Regions from separate parts of the Undibacterium sp. GrIS 1.8 genome, predicted to be linked through region 2. Evidence: riboswitches for the same ligand, from Rfam matches in the RefSeq annotation. Region 2 holds a riboswitch; the other holds the start of a gene.
What was found. Region 2 has a riboswitch for thiamine pyrophosphate ahead of AAKU64_RS11770 (TonB-dependent siderophore receptor). Riboswitches for the same ligand answer to the same signal wherever they lie in the genome.

Region 1 (8,302 bases), on a different contig from region 2:
TAAGGCTTCTGTCACAAACGGGATCACCGGATGTGCCAGACGCAGTATCACTTCCAGCACGCGCAATAAAGTGCGACGGGTTGCACGTTGCTGCGCTGGTGTGCCTTGCTGTACTTGCACCTTGGCGACTTCCAGATACCAGTCGCAATATTCATCCCATACAAACTTATAAATGGCCGAGGCAATATTGTCGAAGCGATAGTCCGTAAAGCCTTTTTCTATTTCGGCCTCGGCGTGTTGCAAAGTGGAGATGATCCATTTATCCGCTGGCGAATAATCCAGATCTGCGTCCGTCACCGTAGCGGCAAAACCGCAATCATGACCCTCGGTATTCATCAGCACAAAGCGGGTTGCGTTCCACAATTTATTGCAAAAATTACGATAGCCTTCGCAGCGACCGAGGTCGAAATTAATATTGCGACCAAGTGATGCATAGCTCGCCATCGTAAAGCGCAAGGCGTCTGTGCCATACGCCGGAACACCATCGGCAAACTCTTTGCGCGTGGCTTTTTCAATCGCGGTTGCCTGCTTAGGATTCATCAAGCCAATCGTGCGTTTAGCGACCAGATCATCCACGCTGATGCCATCGATCAAATCAATCGGATCGAGCGTATTGCCTTTGGATTTGGACATCTTCTGGCCGCTAGAATCCCGCACCAGACCATGTACATAGACCGTGTGGAAAGGCACCTTCCCGGTGAAGTGCGCCGTCATCATGACCATGCGCGCTACCCAGAAAAAGATAATGTCAAAGCCAGTCACCAACACCGACGATGGCAAGAACATTTCCATGTCTTTAGTTTCTTCCGGCCAGCCCATGGTGGAAAACGGCACCAGCGCAGAGGAGAACCAAGTGTCCAATACGTCGTCATCACGCTTTAACGCGCCAGTGTAACCAGCCGCATCTGCTTTGGCTTTGGCCTCTTCGTCATTACGTGCCACGAAGATTTCGCCATTGTCACCGTACCACGCTGGTATTTGATGACCCCACCAGAGCTGACGTGAGATACACCAGTCCTGGATGTTGTTCAGCCATTGGTTGTAAGTCGTGCTCCAGTTTTCCGGTACAAACTTGATTTCACCATTCGCAACTTTTTCTAGCGCGACTTCGGCGATGGATTTGCCCGGGAAATGCGTGCCTTCTGGTGCGGCTTTGCTCATCGCCATAAACCACTGGTCGGTCAGCATCGGCTCGATCACGACATTGGTCCGGTCGCCACGCGGCACCATTAGTTTGTGCGGTTTAACGGATTCTAATAAGCCTTGCGCGTCGAGGTCGGCGACGATTTGTTTGCGGGCGACAAATCTATCCATGCCTTGATAAGGCGCTGATCCGTTCTCGTTGATTTTTGCATCTAGTGTAAGTACGCTGATCAATTCCAGTTTGTGACGCTGACCAACCGCATAATCGTTAAAGTCATGCGCAGGCGTGATCTTCACGCAGCCTGTGCCAAACTCTTTATCAACATACTCGTCGGCGATAACGGGAATTTCTCTATCCGTTAGTGGCAGTTTTAACATTTTGCCGACCAAATGGATATACCGCTCATCCGTGGGATCAACCGCGACTGCAACGTCGCCCAGCAAGGTTTCTGGACGCGTAGTCGCTACCGTCAAATGACCACTGCCATCCGCAAACGGATAGCGGATATGCCACATAAAGCCGTCTTCTTCTTCCGACACAACTTCCAGATCGGACACAGCAGTACCCAACACCGGGTCCCAGTTGACCAGACGCTTACCACGATAGATCAGACCCTGTTCTACCAGTTTGACAAATACTTCAGTGACGACTTTGGAGCGCGGTGCATCCATCGTGAAGTATTCGCGTTGCCAATCGGCGGAAGCACCCATGCGGCGCATTTGGCCGGTGATGGTGGAGCCGGATTTTTCTTTCCACTCCCAGACTTTTTCTAAAAATTTTTCACGCCCTAAATCATGACGTGAAATTTTTTGTGCATCGAGCTGGCGTTCCACCACGATTTGGGTCGCGATACCGGCGTGGTCGGTGCCTGGTATCCAGGCCGTGTTGTGGCCGCGCATACGGTAGTAACGCGTCAGTCCATCCATAATCGTTTGATTGAATGCATGTCCCATGTGCAGTGTGCCGGTGACGTTAGGCGGCGGCAGCTGGATGCTGAAAGAGGGTTTGCTGGCGTCGGTGCTGGCGGCGAAATATCCGCGCTTTTCCCACTCTGTGCGCCAAAATGCTTCGATGTCGGCGGGCTCAAATGACTTGGCTAATTCCATGATGTGATCTAGGTTTGGTTGGTTTGCTCAATCCTTGATTATAAGGGACAGCCGTATCAAATCTAAAATATGCTGCATAAGATATGCTGCATAAAATCGGCTCGATTTCGGATATTCTTTTTTTGCCCGCTAAATGCGCTTGGATTGAAGCAGACAATCGCTGGCTACCAGTTAGCTTTAGATTAGGGTTAATAAAGTGTGGGATGTACTGATGGAATGCCTTATAAGTACCAGAGTAGCGGGATTTTTTGTATTGACATCAGCTTAATTTAGCTTGATTTTTAATATACTCCCCATTATTTTTATGGAAAATAGCGATTTGTCTAGACTTTATATGGACAGTCTAAATATACATCTCCTGAGTATATTAATATCTTAACTGGATCAAGCCTGCGACCGTAGTCAAATCCGTCCGCAATCATGCTTTGTGGTCTGCTTGCATCGCAGCATGGGTATTCGCTCAGAATGCCGAAGAAAGCGTCAATTAAAATGCTAGCATGTCATTGATTTTAAAAATCAAATTGGTTCGTCAGAGCCAGTTGCCGTCCGCAAGCAAAGCTATATCCTCATTTTTAGAAGTTCCTAATAACGAAGAAGCATTTCTGTATGAGCGTATGTTTGACAATAAACTGATACTGCATTGTTCCCGCGCCGTTGTTCTGTTGCTGGCTCTTGGCCTGACAGCGGCGTCCGCACGCGCTGATGAGGCTGCAGATTTGGCGCAGATTGATCAGATTCAGATTCTTGGTGATACCGACAATGCCAATGCATTAAAGCAGTTGCAAAGCTTTCAAGAAAAACTCCCGGCCGATGCCAGTTATCAAGTCAAATTAAAAGCGCTCAAACTGATGATTGGCTTGCTGTACGACGCTGGTAAGGCGAGTTCCGCGAAAAAGGTGAATGCAGCCTTAATGGCTTTGGCAGTCAAAGAGGGTGATCAGCGTTCTATTAATTTTGCCAAGGTCAATCAGGCGTTTGATGAGATTGATGATGGACATCCCGAGCAAAGTATTGCCAAGCTGACCGAGGTTCAGGATGCAATTAAAGCTTCGTCCGATCCGGAGCTAAAAATGCGTATCAGCAGTGCGTTTGGCGCGGTGTATGCATCGACCGGACGGTTTGAACTTGCACTGTCTTATTATCTGGATGCACTTAAACTCACGGATCTGCAACCACGCCGGCAAGCGCATGCCAGGTTGTATCACCTGGACTCGATCAGTCGCCTGTACACCACGATGAAAAATCCAGAGAAGGCGCTGGCGACTGTAGATGAAGCCTTGGCGATTTCTTCAGCAACCACCGATCTGAAAAGTTTAGCCTCTCTGACCATGGTGCAGGGTGTTGCTTATGCTCAGTTAGACCGCAACAAAGATGCGCTCAGTTCTTTTCAAAAGACACTCAATATCGCGCGTGATGCTGGCATCCCAGCGGTAGAAATTAGCGCCCTCGGTAATATCGCCGATCAATATCTGATCATGCATAATTTTGTTGAGGCTGAGCATACTGCCAAGATCGCCTATGAAAAAGCCGATGCAATTCACGATGAGTATTTAAAGCAGCTGGCTAATGTCAACTGGGGGTTTGCACTCGGTGGACAAGGCAAGATTGCACAAGGCGCAGAAAAAATAAATAGCGTGATCGCCTACTTTGAAAGTATCGATTCCAAAACCAATGTGGAGGGTATTTTGGGCGAGCTTGGCCTCATGTATGAGCACGCTGGTATGTACAAAGAAGCAGTAGCGACCATGCATAAGAAAGAGACGCTGAGCGATGATTTATTCAAAGCAGAAAGTGCCAAGGCTGTCGCCACTTTGCAAGAGACATTTAATGCCGATAAGCGGCAAAAGCAGATCGAATTATTAGGCCGTGATAACCAGTTAAAAGATGCCGATATAAAAAATCGTCGGCTGCAACAAGTCATCACCTTGCTCGGTGCCATGTTGACGGTGATGGCTGGAGTATTTATTTTCTTGTTGTACCGCCGCGTCAGAAAAACGAATGCAAAATTGGTCGAAGCGAATTTGCAATTAGAGTTCCATGCAGTGCGTGATCCTTTGACCGGACTCTATAACCGTCGCTCGTTTTTAGAGATGATGAGAAATCGGGCTCTTAATAGTGAGAGAGAGCGGCGCGAAAACGACAGTGATAATCCCGATTGTCTGCTCTTATTGGACATCGATCATTTCAAACAAATTAATGATACTTGGGGTCATGCGATCGGCGACAGTGTATTGATGGAAGTTGCCCATCGCTTGAAAAAAACGGTGCGCGATACGGATATGGTATTGCGTTGGGGTGGTGAAGAATTTTTGATTTATTCACCTAAATCCAATCCTGCTCAATTGAAAAAATTAGTCGAGCGCGTGCTGTCTTCTATTGGCGAAAATCCGATTCAGGTTGGTGAGAATGCCATCCCTCTTACCGTTACGGCGGGCTTTATTTCATTGCCATTTTCAGGCATTCCAGAAGAAGTTTGTAGCTGGGAAAAAGCCATGCAAATGGCGGATATGGCTTTATATCTGGGCAAAGCGCACGGGCGCAATCGCGCATATGGACTGGCACGTTTGCTGGTGCCGCACGAACAGGCAATGCCGATTCTGGATCATGATTTGTCCGCGGCGATCAGCGCTAATATGGTGGAATTAATCGAAGTCATCGGGCCGGTAAAGCGCAAAGAAATCAATACGAATTAAAAAAATCAAACGATCTGTTAACAGAAAGTCGTTATAATGCGGCTAGTTTTTGAGATGCTTTTGAAGCTACAAGATGCAATAATTTTTTAAACAAGTATCGCAACTAGTATCTGAATAAACGTAACTGAACACACGCAACTGAATAAGAGAAATGCTAGGGGTCCTGCCAGCAATAACACGCTGACGGGTGAGAAATACCCTTGAACCTGATCTGGATAATGCCAGCGAAGGGAAGCAAATTAGTGCCGCACGGGGCTACTCAAACCCTCATCATCTTCACCGTGCGCACCTCAAGCCTCCCACGCTGCCACCAACAATGTGCACGTTAATGGGAGCAAAAATGAACGCCAATCCACAATTTCTATCCGCTACCGCAGTAGTCGATCAAGCCGCAATCCAGCCGTTACCAAATTCCCGCAAAATTTACATTCAAGGCAGTCGTCCTGATATTCGTGTGCCTATGCGCCAGATCAGTCAGTCCGATACGCCAGCGATGTTTGGTTCCGAAAAAAACCCACCGATTTATGTCTATGACACCTCAGGACCTTACTCTGACCCAGAGGTCAAAATCGACATCCGATCCGGCCTTGCCTCGGTACGTGGTGCATGGATTGCAGAGCGCAATGACACGGAAGAGTTGTCCGGCCCATCCTCCGATTACGGGATCGAAAGACTCAACGATCCTAAGCTGGCAGAGCTGCGTTTTAATCTCAAGCGTAAGCCACGCCGTGCTTTAGCCGGAAAAAATGTCACTCAGATGCACTACGCAAGACTGGGCATCATCACGCCCGAGATGGAGTACATTGCGATCCGCGAGAATCTACAACGTCAGGAATATCTCGCTAATCTGAAAGCCTCTGGCCCTATGGGTAACAAACTGGCTGAGGTCATGGGTCGTCAGCATCCGGGGCAATCTTTCGGTGCGTCAATCCCGGATCTGATTACACCAGAATTTGTGCGTTCAGAAATTGCTCGTGGCCGCGCCATTATTCCCGCCAACATCAATCATCCAGAAGTTGAGCCTATGATTATCGGGCGTAATTTTTTAGTCAAAATTAATGCCAATATCGGCAACTCTGCAGTGACTTCCAGCATTGGTGAAGAAGTCGAAAAAATGACATGGGCAATTCGCTGGGGTGGCGACAACGTGATGGATTTGTCCACTGGCAAACACATACATGAGACGCGGGAATGGATCATCCGCAACTCACCGGTACCAATCGGTACCGTCCCGATTTATCAGGCTTTGGAGAAGGTCAATGGCAAGGCCGAAGATCTGACTTGGGAGATTTTCCGCGACACATTGATCGAGCAGGCGGAGCAGGGCGTGGATTACTTCACCATTCATGCAGGCGTGCGTTTGCAATATGTGCCGATGACGGCAAAACGGATGACCGGTATCGTTTCTCGCGGCGGATCGATCATGGCGAAATGGTGTCTGGCGCATCATAAAGAGAGCTTCTTGTATGAGCATTTTGAAGACATCTGCGAGATCATGAAAGCCTATGACGTGTCATTTAGTCTGGGTGACGGCCTGCGCCCAGGCTCGATTTACGATGCCAATGATGAAGCGCAATTAGGCGAATTAAAAACTCTGGGTGAGCTGACCACTATCGCTTGGAAGCATGATGTGCAAGTCATGATCGAAGGCCCTGGTCATGTGCCTATGCATCTCATCAAAGAGAATATGGATTTGCAGTTAGAGCAATGTCACGAAGCGCCTTTTTATACGCTGGGACCACTCACGACCGACATTGCACCGGGTTACGATCACATCACTTCTGGTATCGGTGCCGCACAAATTGGCTGGTATGGTACGGCGATGCTGTGCTACGTCACGCCAAAAGAACACTTGGGTTTGCCGAATAAAGTCGACGTCAAAGACGGCATCATTACTTACAAAATTGCCGCTCATGCAGCCGATCTGGCGAAGGGACATCCGGGTGCGCAAATCCGCGATAACGCTTTGTCTAAAGCCCGCTTTGAATTCCGTTGGGATGATCAGTTCAATATCGGACTTGATCCCGATAAGGCGCGTGAATTCCATGATGAGACGCTACCTAAGGATTCTGCCAAAGTCGCCCATTTCTGTTCAATGTGCGGTCCCCATTTTTGCTCAATGAAGATCACGCAAGAAGTTCGCGATTACGCCGCCAAACAAGGTATTACCGAGATCGCTGCGTTGAAACAAGGGATGGAAGTGAAGGCAATTGAGTTCGTTAAGTCCGGTGCAGAAATCTACAGAAAACAATAAGCCCTTGCCATGACTCATATCGTATTGAATGGTGAACCCTATCAGCTCAGTGAGGAAAAAACGCTGGAGGAATTGATCGTGACGCTGAACTTGTCGGGGCAGGCGATTGCTGTCGCCGTGAACCGCCAGATTGTCGCTCGCACGGAATGGACTAGCCATTACTTGCAGCTGCAAGACAAGGTCGATGTGGTGCGTGCCATCGGCGGCGGTTGATGTGATACCTCATTTTCTTCGTCCAGTTCAGTGCGCGAGGTGCGCCCCTAAAAAATAGATGAAATTCACGAAAAGGAATTTTTATGCAAAAAGAACACACACCCAGTCTGATCATCGCTGGCAAAACTTACCGTTCGCGTTTGCTAGTTGGTAGCGGCAAGTACAAAGATTTAGAGCAGACACGGCTGGCGACTGAGGCCAGTGGCGCGGAGATCATTACGGTAGCCATCCGTCGGGTCAACATCGGGCAAGATCCTAATGCACCTAGCTTATTGGATGCGGTGCCACCGAGTAAATACACGATCTTGCCAAATTCTGCCGGTTGTTATAACGCGGAAGATGCGGTGTACACCTTGCAATTGGGACGTGAATTATTGGGTGGCCACAAGCTGTGCAAGCTGGAGGTATTGGGAGATGAAAAGACCTTATTTCCCAATATGCCAGAAACCTTGAAAGCGGCCCAAATCTTGGTCAAAGACGGCTTTGATGTGATGGTGTATTGCAGCGATGATCCGATTCAGGCAAAGATGTTAGAAGACATCGGTTGTGTTGCGATCATGCCTTTAGCATCCTTGATTGGGTCGGGTATGGGGATACTCAATCCCTGGAATTTATCGCTGATTATTCAGCAAGCTACTGTGCCGGTGTTGGTTGATGCTGGCGTTGGTACCGCCTCTGATGCTGCGATTGCCATGGAGTTGGGTTGCGATGGTGTCTTGATGAACACGGCGATTGCTGGTGCGCATGATCCAGTCCGGATGGCCCGTGCGATGGGCTTGGCCGTGGAGGCGGGACGTGAGGCATTTTTGGCAGGACGTATTCCGAAAAAATTTGTAGCCTCGGCATCCTCGCCGTTGGCAGGTCGGGTGGTATGACATCGGTGGCATCGGTG
Region 2 (8,302 bases):
TGGCGCAAGTCACGTTGCAATATCTGGACTATGTTGAGCAAATCCGCAAACATAATCTGGAGCTGGCCGCAGAATATTTGTTGATGGCAGCGATGCTGATTGAAATCAAATCACGCATGCTCTTGCCCAGCACCAAAAATCTGGATGATGGCGAAGCAGGCGATCCGCGTGCAGAATTAGTGCGTCGTCTACTGGAATACGAGCAAATGAAACTAGCTGCCTACGACCTCAATGCGGTTCCTCAGCTAGGACGTGATTTTTTGCATGCGCAAGTCTTTGTTGAGCAAAATACGGTATTGCATTGGCCGCAGGTTGATGTACAAGATTTACAAGCAGCCTGGGCCGACGTATTAAAACGGGCAACACTTGTCGCCCACCACAAAATCAGCCGTGAAGAATTATCGGTGCGCGAGCACATGACAGGTATTTTGCGCAAATTGCAGTCCGCTAAATTTATCGAGTTTTCAGATCTATTTGATCCTAGTAAAGGTGCACCAGTGCTGGTGGTTAATTTTGTTGCCCTGCTTGAACTGGCAAAAGAAACTTTAATAGAAATCACTCAGGCAGAAGCTTTTGCACCGATTTATGTGAGACTCGCTTATTTGCCAACGCACTCATCAACGCACTCATCAACGTACTCATTAACGCACTCACCTAATTAATCGCTAAGCCAGCAAACTCTCGCTACGAATCAAATCATAGTTGTCACATTCACTCACTCTTATCCTCATGAAAATTATTTCCTCTATCGAAGAATTGCGCGATCAACTACGCGGTCAATTACGCACTGCATTTGTACCGACAATGGGCAATTTACATGAAGGTCATTTGTCCTTGATGCGTCTGGCAAAAAAACATGGCGATCCGATTGTGGCTTCGATTTTCGTCAATCGATTACAGTTTGGCCCGAACGAAGATTTTGATAAATATCCGCGTACTTTTCAGGCTGACGTAGAAAAGCTGGAGAAGGAAGGTGTGTATGTATTGTTCGCCCCGACAGAAAAAGACCTCTACCCAGAACCACAAGAATACCGGGTGCGTCCACCCGACGATCTGGGGAATATCTTAGAAGGCGAATTCCGCCCTGGCTTTTTTACCGGCGTTAGTACTGTTGTGCTGAAATTATTTTCTTGCGTCCAGCCCCGTGTTGCGGTGTTTGGTAAAAAAGATTACCAGCAATTAATGATCATCCGGAATATGGCAAAGCAGTTTGCCTTACCAACTGAAATTATCGCTGCCGATACCTGGCGCGCTGATGATGGACTCGCACTGTCATCACGCAATGGTTATTTGTCTGAGGCTGAACGCGTAGAAGCACCTGTTTTATATCAGACACTGAATGAGGTTGCGCAAGAAATCCGTTCGGGGCACCTGGATGTTTTTGAGCTGGAAAAGAAAGCCATGGCGAAACTAGCAAATCGTCATTGGAAGCCAGATTATATTTCTGTACGCAAGCGCTCCGACTTGCAACCACCGTCTGCTGGCGATATTGCGCAGAAGGCGGAGCTGGTGGTAGTCGCCGCCGCCAAGCTTGGCAACACCCGCCTGATCGACAATCTGGAAGTCTGATGACACAGCTTGCAAAAAGCAGAGAGCACTTTTGTCTCATCAAAAAACTGTCTGCTTTCATGGCACTGGCAGCGATCAGCTTGCACAGTGTCGTGGGCCACGCCGCCATCAGCGTGACTGATGATGCACAACATGTGGTGACGCTGGCGAAGCCAGCACAGCGCATTATCAGCCTCGCGCCGCATGCGACTGAGTTGTTGTTTGAGGCCGGTGCCGGTAGCCAAATTGTCGGCGTCAGCGAATACAGCGACTTTCCGGAAGCCGCTAAAAAAATCCCTTCGATTGGCAATGTATTCGCATTAGATGTAGAACGCATCATTGCGCTCAAACCCGACCTGATCGTGATCTGGGGTACTGGCAACGGCAAAACCCTAGCGAGTAAATTGCGCGATACCCATATCCCGATATTCGAGAGCGAGCCACGCAGTTTTGAAGATATTGCCAGTTCAATAGAACGTCTGGCAGTTTTGACTGACAAGCAAGCGACCGGCAATGCGGCCGCCCAACGTTTCAGAAATCGTTTAGAAAAATTGCGCCAAACTTATCAGCCCGGCTTGTCGTCCAGCCTGTCGTCCGGCTTACAAGTCAGTACTACAAACACAGCAGAAAAACAAAGAATCGTCAGCGTGTTTTATCAAATTTGGCGCAAACCTTTGATGACCTTAAATGATCAGCATCTGGTATCGGCAGCAATCCGTTTGTGTGGTGGTAAAAACATATTTGGCGGCTTAAAAGAAATCAGTCCCACAGTCAATACCGAAGCAGTGCTAGCGGCCAACCCGGATGCGATTATTACCACTGGCGGCGAGCAGCAAGATGTCTTCGCCGACTGGCGGCAATTCACTACGCTCAATGCCGTCAGCAAAGGTAATTTATTTACCGTAAAAGGTGACTGGATGAATCGTGCAGGGCCGAGAATTTTAGATGGCACTGAGATGCTCTGCAAACATCTGGCGACTGCCAGAGCAACACTGAAATAAGATTCAAATCTGATCTCATTTTGCTAGCTTTGCGAGTTGAAAGTGGATATTGCTGCTACCTCACGTTACATTCAAATAAATATACTCAGGTAGTGTATATTTTAGTCGTCCATATAATGTCTGGACAATTCGGATTTTTAATTAAAAATGAAGGGGAGTATATAAAAATACGCCCTTTTGATCGAATCAGAAGCTAGAACGGATTACAACACTCAGCATAAAATTAAGCTATTAATTCCAGTCGCGTGGATCAACCTGATAATAGGCGCGGAATTGCTCAAATAGCGCGGGATGATATCTCGCCATCTCCCAGGTTTTCTCAAAAAACGTCTCTGTCCCGACCGCAAAAAATTCTGCCGGATTGGTCGCGCCATAATGATCCATCACCGTTTCTTCACCTAGCTCCGCTGCGCGCTGCAATACATCAAACTCTTGGGACAAGATACTAGACCAACGTTGATAACGCGCCTTACTCATCAAGGCCGGTGCACCGTTGGTGCTGCCGGTTTCGCTATCGAGCTGATGCGCAAACTCATGCAAGACTACATCGTGCCCTGCGATTTGCGTACCATCGCTGCGCTGCACATGATCCCATGCCAGGATCACCCTGCCATCACTCCAGGATTCTCCCGACAAAGTTTGGTTAGCATGAGTGACTACACCACCTAGGCTAGTTTGGATATGCGGCTTCATAAAAGCACTGGGATAAACCAGGATGGTTTTTAAGGCTGGGTAAACTGTGCTTGGACGATTAAGGAGCAACATGCACGCTCTGGCAGCGATCGTGACTTTGATCTCATCCGTCATCTGTAAATCATCGCAAGCAATAAATTTCTTTTGATATAAAAACTGTTTGATCAATCGCTTTAACTGTAATTGCAGCTCCGCTGGCATTCTGGAATACACCGGGATATTTTTACGCAGTATTTTGGAGTAGTGACCAGGGAATGGCTTTTGCAAAGCGCGCTTCAACAGCACATCAGGCAACCACACAATCAGTCCGACCGTGATTACGATGCTGGATAATACAAGCATTAGTGGTAAAGCGGAGGACATTGATTACCTGCAATTCTGAATGAAAACACAGTAACGATACCGTGTTATCTCTGGTTATTTAGACCGTTGCCATCTTGATAAAATCTATGCAGCTTGATAGCAAACATAAGTACGAGCTGGAATCAACTCATACCTTCAGATGGGACAGTCTTCAGAAAAAACAATAGCTATTAACCATAGCTATTGAATGAAGTGCCCGCAAGGCAACACGAATAATCGATTGCTGCGATAATGCGCCCTCACCGATGCCATCAATATCATTCTAAAAATAAGGCATCCAATCCCGTATTCTATTTTTTGATTGTCCTCCCATGCGCAAAGGCATACTCTACGCAGCTTCCGCTTATATCGTCTGGGGCTTATTTCCAATTTATTTCAAAGCTCTGCACGGGATACCTGCACTAGAAATTTTGTTACATCGCATGTTGTGGTCACTGCTATTTTTGATGGTGGTACTGGCATGGCGTAGTCAATGGTCTTGGGTACGCGATGTGCTGCGTCAACCAAAGCTGATCGCCGGATTTGTCGCCAGCGCGACCCTGTTGTCAGTCAATTGGCTGATCTACATCTGGGCGATCAATAACGATCATATCGTCGATGCCAGTTTGGGATATTTTATGACGCCGCTGGTCAATGTCCTGCTCGGTTACGCTATCTTGCGTGAGCGCTTGCGGTCAGCACAATGGTTTGCCATAGGCCTGGCAGCCTGCGGTGTGATCTGGCTGACCTGGCAAACCGGTCATCCTCCCATCATTGGATTGTCTCTCGCCATCAGCTTTGGCGTGTATGGTTTATTGCGTAAAACAGCCGCGCTTGGCGCGCTAGAGGGCTTGTCGCTAGAAACCTTTTTGCTGTTCCCGTTTGCTTTTGCTTATCTGACTTACTTAACAGTGCAAGGTCATAATGCCTTCATCAGCGGATCTGGCACAACCCAATTATTACTGCTGGCAGCTGGCCCGATCACTGCAATTCCCTTACTAATGTTTGCTGCCGGTGCTCGCCTGATCCCTATGGCGACGCTGGGATTGCTGCAATATATTGCGCCATCAATCCAACTGATATTAGGCGTCATTTTGTATCATGAGCCATTTAGCGGCGAAAGACTAATCGGATTTATGGCGATCTGGGCTGCGCTAGCGGTGTATTCTGCAGAGGGAATACGTCACTCCTTCAGACGCCAATAATCCAGGTTTTAATTACCAATAGAGTTGCTAAAGAAGGCTAAAGGAGCCCAAAGAAATAGGCCAATCGTAGTTTATGGTAAAGTACGCGCTTCGCTAGGGGTCCTGCGTCAAAGATAAAGTTTGTTTTTATTCTTGTCTGCAGGTGAGAAATACCCTTGAACCTGATCTGGATAATGCCAGCGTAGGGAAGCGCAAAGTCTCTATCAGTCTCTTTGTTTGCTCCCGCGCTTGCGATAAAAAAAGAGCAAACTATGACAATCGCACCACCCATCTGTATTACACAACGTGTTTCAAAAGTTACTTCACAAGCGACTTCACGCAAGTCATCAGCTCATTCGTTATCAGGTGTTCAAAGCCGCTTGATTCCGCTGACGATGGTCTTGGCAATTGCTCAGGCTTTTACGATCTCTGCTGCCCACGCGCAGAGCGCAGATAAAGCGCTGCCAGAAGTCGTCATTCGCGCTAATAAAACGGATAGCAATAAAAATGATGTGGCAAAAATCGGCGGCTTTGCCGATGCAAAATTATCAGATACGCCAGCATCGATTACCGTCTTCACTCAACAACAATTACAAGATTTAAGCATCCGTACCAGTAGCGATGCGATGAAATTTGATGCCAGTGTCAACGACGCTTATAACGCGGTTGGCTACTCTGAACAATTTTCTATCCGTGGTTTTGCGCTGGATAACACCAGCAGTTACCGCAAAGATGGATTAGCCATACCAGGCGATGCATCTATCCCTTTGGAAAATAAAGAGCGCATAGAAATACTCAAAGGATTAGCCGGATTTCAGGCAGGCTTTGCTACCCCCGGCGGTATCGTGAACTATGTCACAAAGCGCCCAACCACTACGCCATTACGTTCAGTGACGGTCGCCGCCAGTGAGCGCGGCACGCTATACGGTTCGCTAGATTTAGGCGGTCAATCCGATGATCAGCAATTTGGTTATCGCATTAATGCTGCGACAGAAAAATTACGCTCCTATGTAAAAGGTGCAGATGGAGACAGACAATTTATCTCCGGTGCTTTTGACTGGCACATCACACCAAAAGCATTATTGCAGCTGGATATGGATTATCAGAAAAAATCCCAGTTAACTGTCCCAGGATTTCAACTATTTAATGGAACAGATCTGCCTCGCAATGTCAGCGCAGACACAATGCTGAACAATCAACCATGGGCAAAGCCGGTCAGTACCCGTGATAGCAATATCGGCTTACGGTTCGAATATCAATTCAATGACGACTGGCGCGCCTCGTTCTCAGCCAACCGTCATGAATTCAAACGCGATGATTACACCGCATTCCCTTACGGCTGTTCGTCCGCAAACTTATTCCCAGGTTATTGCGCGAATGGTGACTACGATGTCTATGACTATCAAAGCGTAGGAGAATCAAAATCGCCAGTGGCAACGCAGGGAATTTTAAATGGCAAATTCCGGTTAGGCGGTTTGCAAAACACAGTCGCAGTGGGATTTTCGACCTTCCAGCGCCGTGATCGCTTTGGTGACTATGTCTACGATTTAGTGGGCACTAGCAATGTGTTTCAACCTATCGTCGTACCGCAATCGACCAACACAACCGGCCCGGTTCTGTTGCGCAGAACGGATAAAGAATGGTCCCTGTTTGCGCAGGATATTATTGATCTGACCGATACCGTCAAATTGGATATCGGTATACGTCACGTAGCGATCAAGCGTCAGCAAATCGATGCGCCGGGTTACGATCGTAACTACGAATTGCCAAGCGTTGCGCTACTTTTTAAACCACAAAAATCCTGGACGCTGTACGGATCGTACACAGAAGGTTTAGAGCATGGCGGCATCGCCCCGTTCGGTACCAACAACGTCAACCAGATGCTTAATCCGAGTAAATCTAAGCAAGTTGAATTTGGTCTTAAAGCAGATGTGGCACAAGATATTAGTATCACTGCCGCCGTCTTCCACATCACTAAATCGCTGGAATATACCAACTCGGATAATGTCTACGTCAGTAACGGCCACGCAATCCATAATGGACTGGAAGTATCCGCCCAAGGTCGTATCACTCCAGCCTTGATGTTAGGTGCCAGCGTCACTGCATTGGCGGCGCACCAATACGATACCGGCATTGCAGGATTAGATGATAAGCGTGTCACCAATGTACCAGAGTTAAAATCTGTGGTGTATGCAGACTATGCGATTGCCAGCATACCTGGACTCAACATCAACGGCAGTTGGGATTATTCTGGTAACAAGGTGTTTCAACCGGATAACAGCGTCATCGTTCCAGGCTATCAAGTCTTTAATCTGGGTGCACGTTATGTCACCAAAGTGGCTACTGTCGTGACGACTTTACGGTTCAATGTCGACAACGTCGGCGATAAATTTTACTGGCGTGACGTGACGCAATCCTTAGGTGGCTACTTACTGCCAGGCGCACCAAGAACGTATAAAGTATCTGCACAATTTGATTTTTAAAATTTGATTTTAAATACAGCATACAAGCTGTTTAAAATAAAAAAGAGCGGCTCATTTTTAAATGAGTCGCTCTTTTTTCAACCGATATTTTCCATTTAGATTTGAATTGATGACGGATACACTTTTCAACTATCAACTCATCAGGAATGACAACGCGAAACTGACTTGTTCTACCCGTTCTTTCAAACTCCCGCCTACCAGCAAGAACGGCATTTCCCGCTCATCCAATAAGTCCAGCAATTCTTCATGCACTCGCTGCCTTACTGCCGCTGATTCGCGCTGCAAGCCATCGGCAGTCCACGGAAAATCCGGTGCAGTCACTATCGTAAAATCATATTGATGCTGCGCTTCTAAAGCGGCCAGATCAGCGTCAGCTTCACCAAAATAATGGCGACTATATAAGGCGGTCATCAGCGGCGAGGTATCGCAAAATAACCACTGATAGGCTTGTTGAGCGAGTTTATTCTCGCGCTCGACCTGAGTACGAGCGATCAGAATTTGTTCTGCTTCTTTCGGCACGCGTTGCTGCGTCTCGACAAACTCGCGTAAATATTCTGGAACCCATACCGTTTTGTAATGCGCCGCCAATGCCTCAGCAAGCGCTGATTTACCCGAAGACTCGGCGCCTAATATCGCAACTCGATTGATTGAATTTTTGTCCGTCTGACTCGTCATTATTTTTTACTCCAAGCGCGTAAGCCAGCGACCGCCATCACTACAAAAATAGAATACAAAATCGCAGTCAACATCAACCCCTTATGCACGTAAAGGCCGACATACAAAATATCGACGATGATCCAGACGTGCCAGTTTTCGCGTTTTTTACGCGATAACAACAATTGTCCCAATAGACTACCCGCCGTCAAAAAGCCATCGGCATACGGCACATCGGTATCAGTAAATGATTTTAAAAACCACGCTAATACACCGAAGCCGATCAGCCACGCCAAGATCGACCACATACGCTGCATTGACGATAGCCCAGATACGACCAAAGTCGTCGACGTATCGCCTGCCGAACTACCGCGTAACCATAGCCACCACCCCCACA

Region 1: it holds a riboswitch for thiamine pyrophosphate, as region 2 does, so the genes downstream of both, thiC (phosphomethylpyrimidine synthase ThiC) here and AAKU64_RS11770 (TonB-dependent siderophore receptor) in region 2, are expected to answer to the same signal.

What each region holds. Positions count from the first base shown of each region.
Region 1 is NZ_JBEONQ010000046.1:6,424-14,725, reverse strand. Features, by position in the region: gene AAKU64_RS17990 (valine--tRNA ligase) at 1-2,250, opposite strand, end outside; gene AAKU64_RS17985 (diguanylate cyclase) at 2,748-4,943, shown strand; TPP riboswitch at 5,090-5,193, shown strand; gene thiC (phosphomethylpyrimidine synthase ThiC) at 5,284-7,197, shown strand; gene thiS (sulfur carrier protein ThiS) at 7,207-7,410, shown strand; gene AAKU64_RS17970 (thiazole synthase) at 7,494-8,285, shown strand; gene thiD (bifunctional hydroxymethylpyrimidine kinase/phosphomethylpyrimidine kinase) at 8,282-8,302, shown strand, end outside.
Region 2 is NZ_JBEONQ010000021.1:37,191-45,492, forward strand. Features, by position in the region: gene AAKU64_RS11745 (segregation and condensation protein A) at 1-662, shown strand, start outside; gene panC (pantoate--beta-alanine ligase) at 730-1,569, shown strand; gene AAKU64_RS11755 (cobalamin-binding protein) at 1,569-2,549, shown strand; gene AAKU64_RS11760 (M90 family metallopeptidase) at 2,781-3,605, opposite strand; gene rarD (EamA family transporter RarD) at 3,917-4,789, shown strand; TPP riboswitch at 4,875-4,994, shown strand; gene AAKU64_RS11770 (TonB-dependent siderophore receptor) at 5,041-7,251, shown strand; gene AAKU64_RS11775 (AAA family ATPase) at 7,384-7,926, opposite strand; gene pnuC (nicotinamide riboside transporter PnuC) at 7,926-8,302, opposite strand, start outside.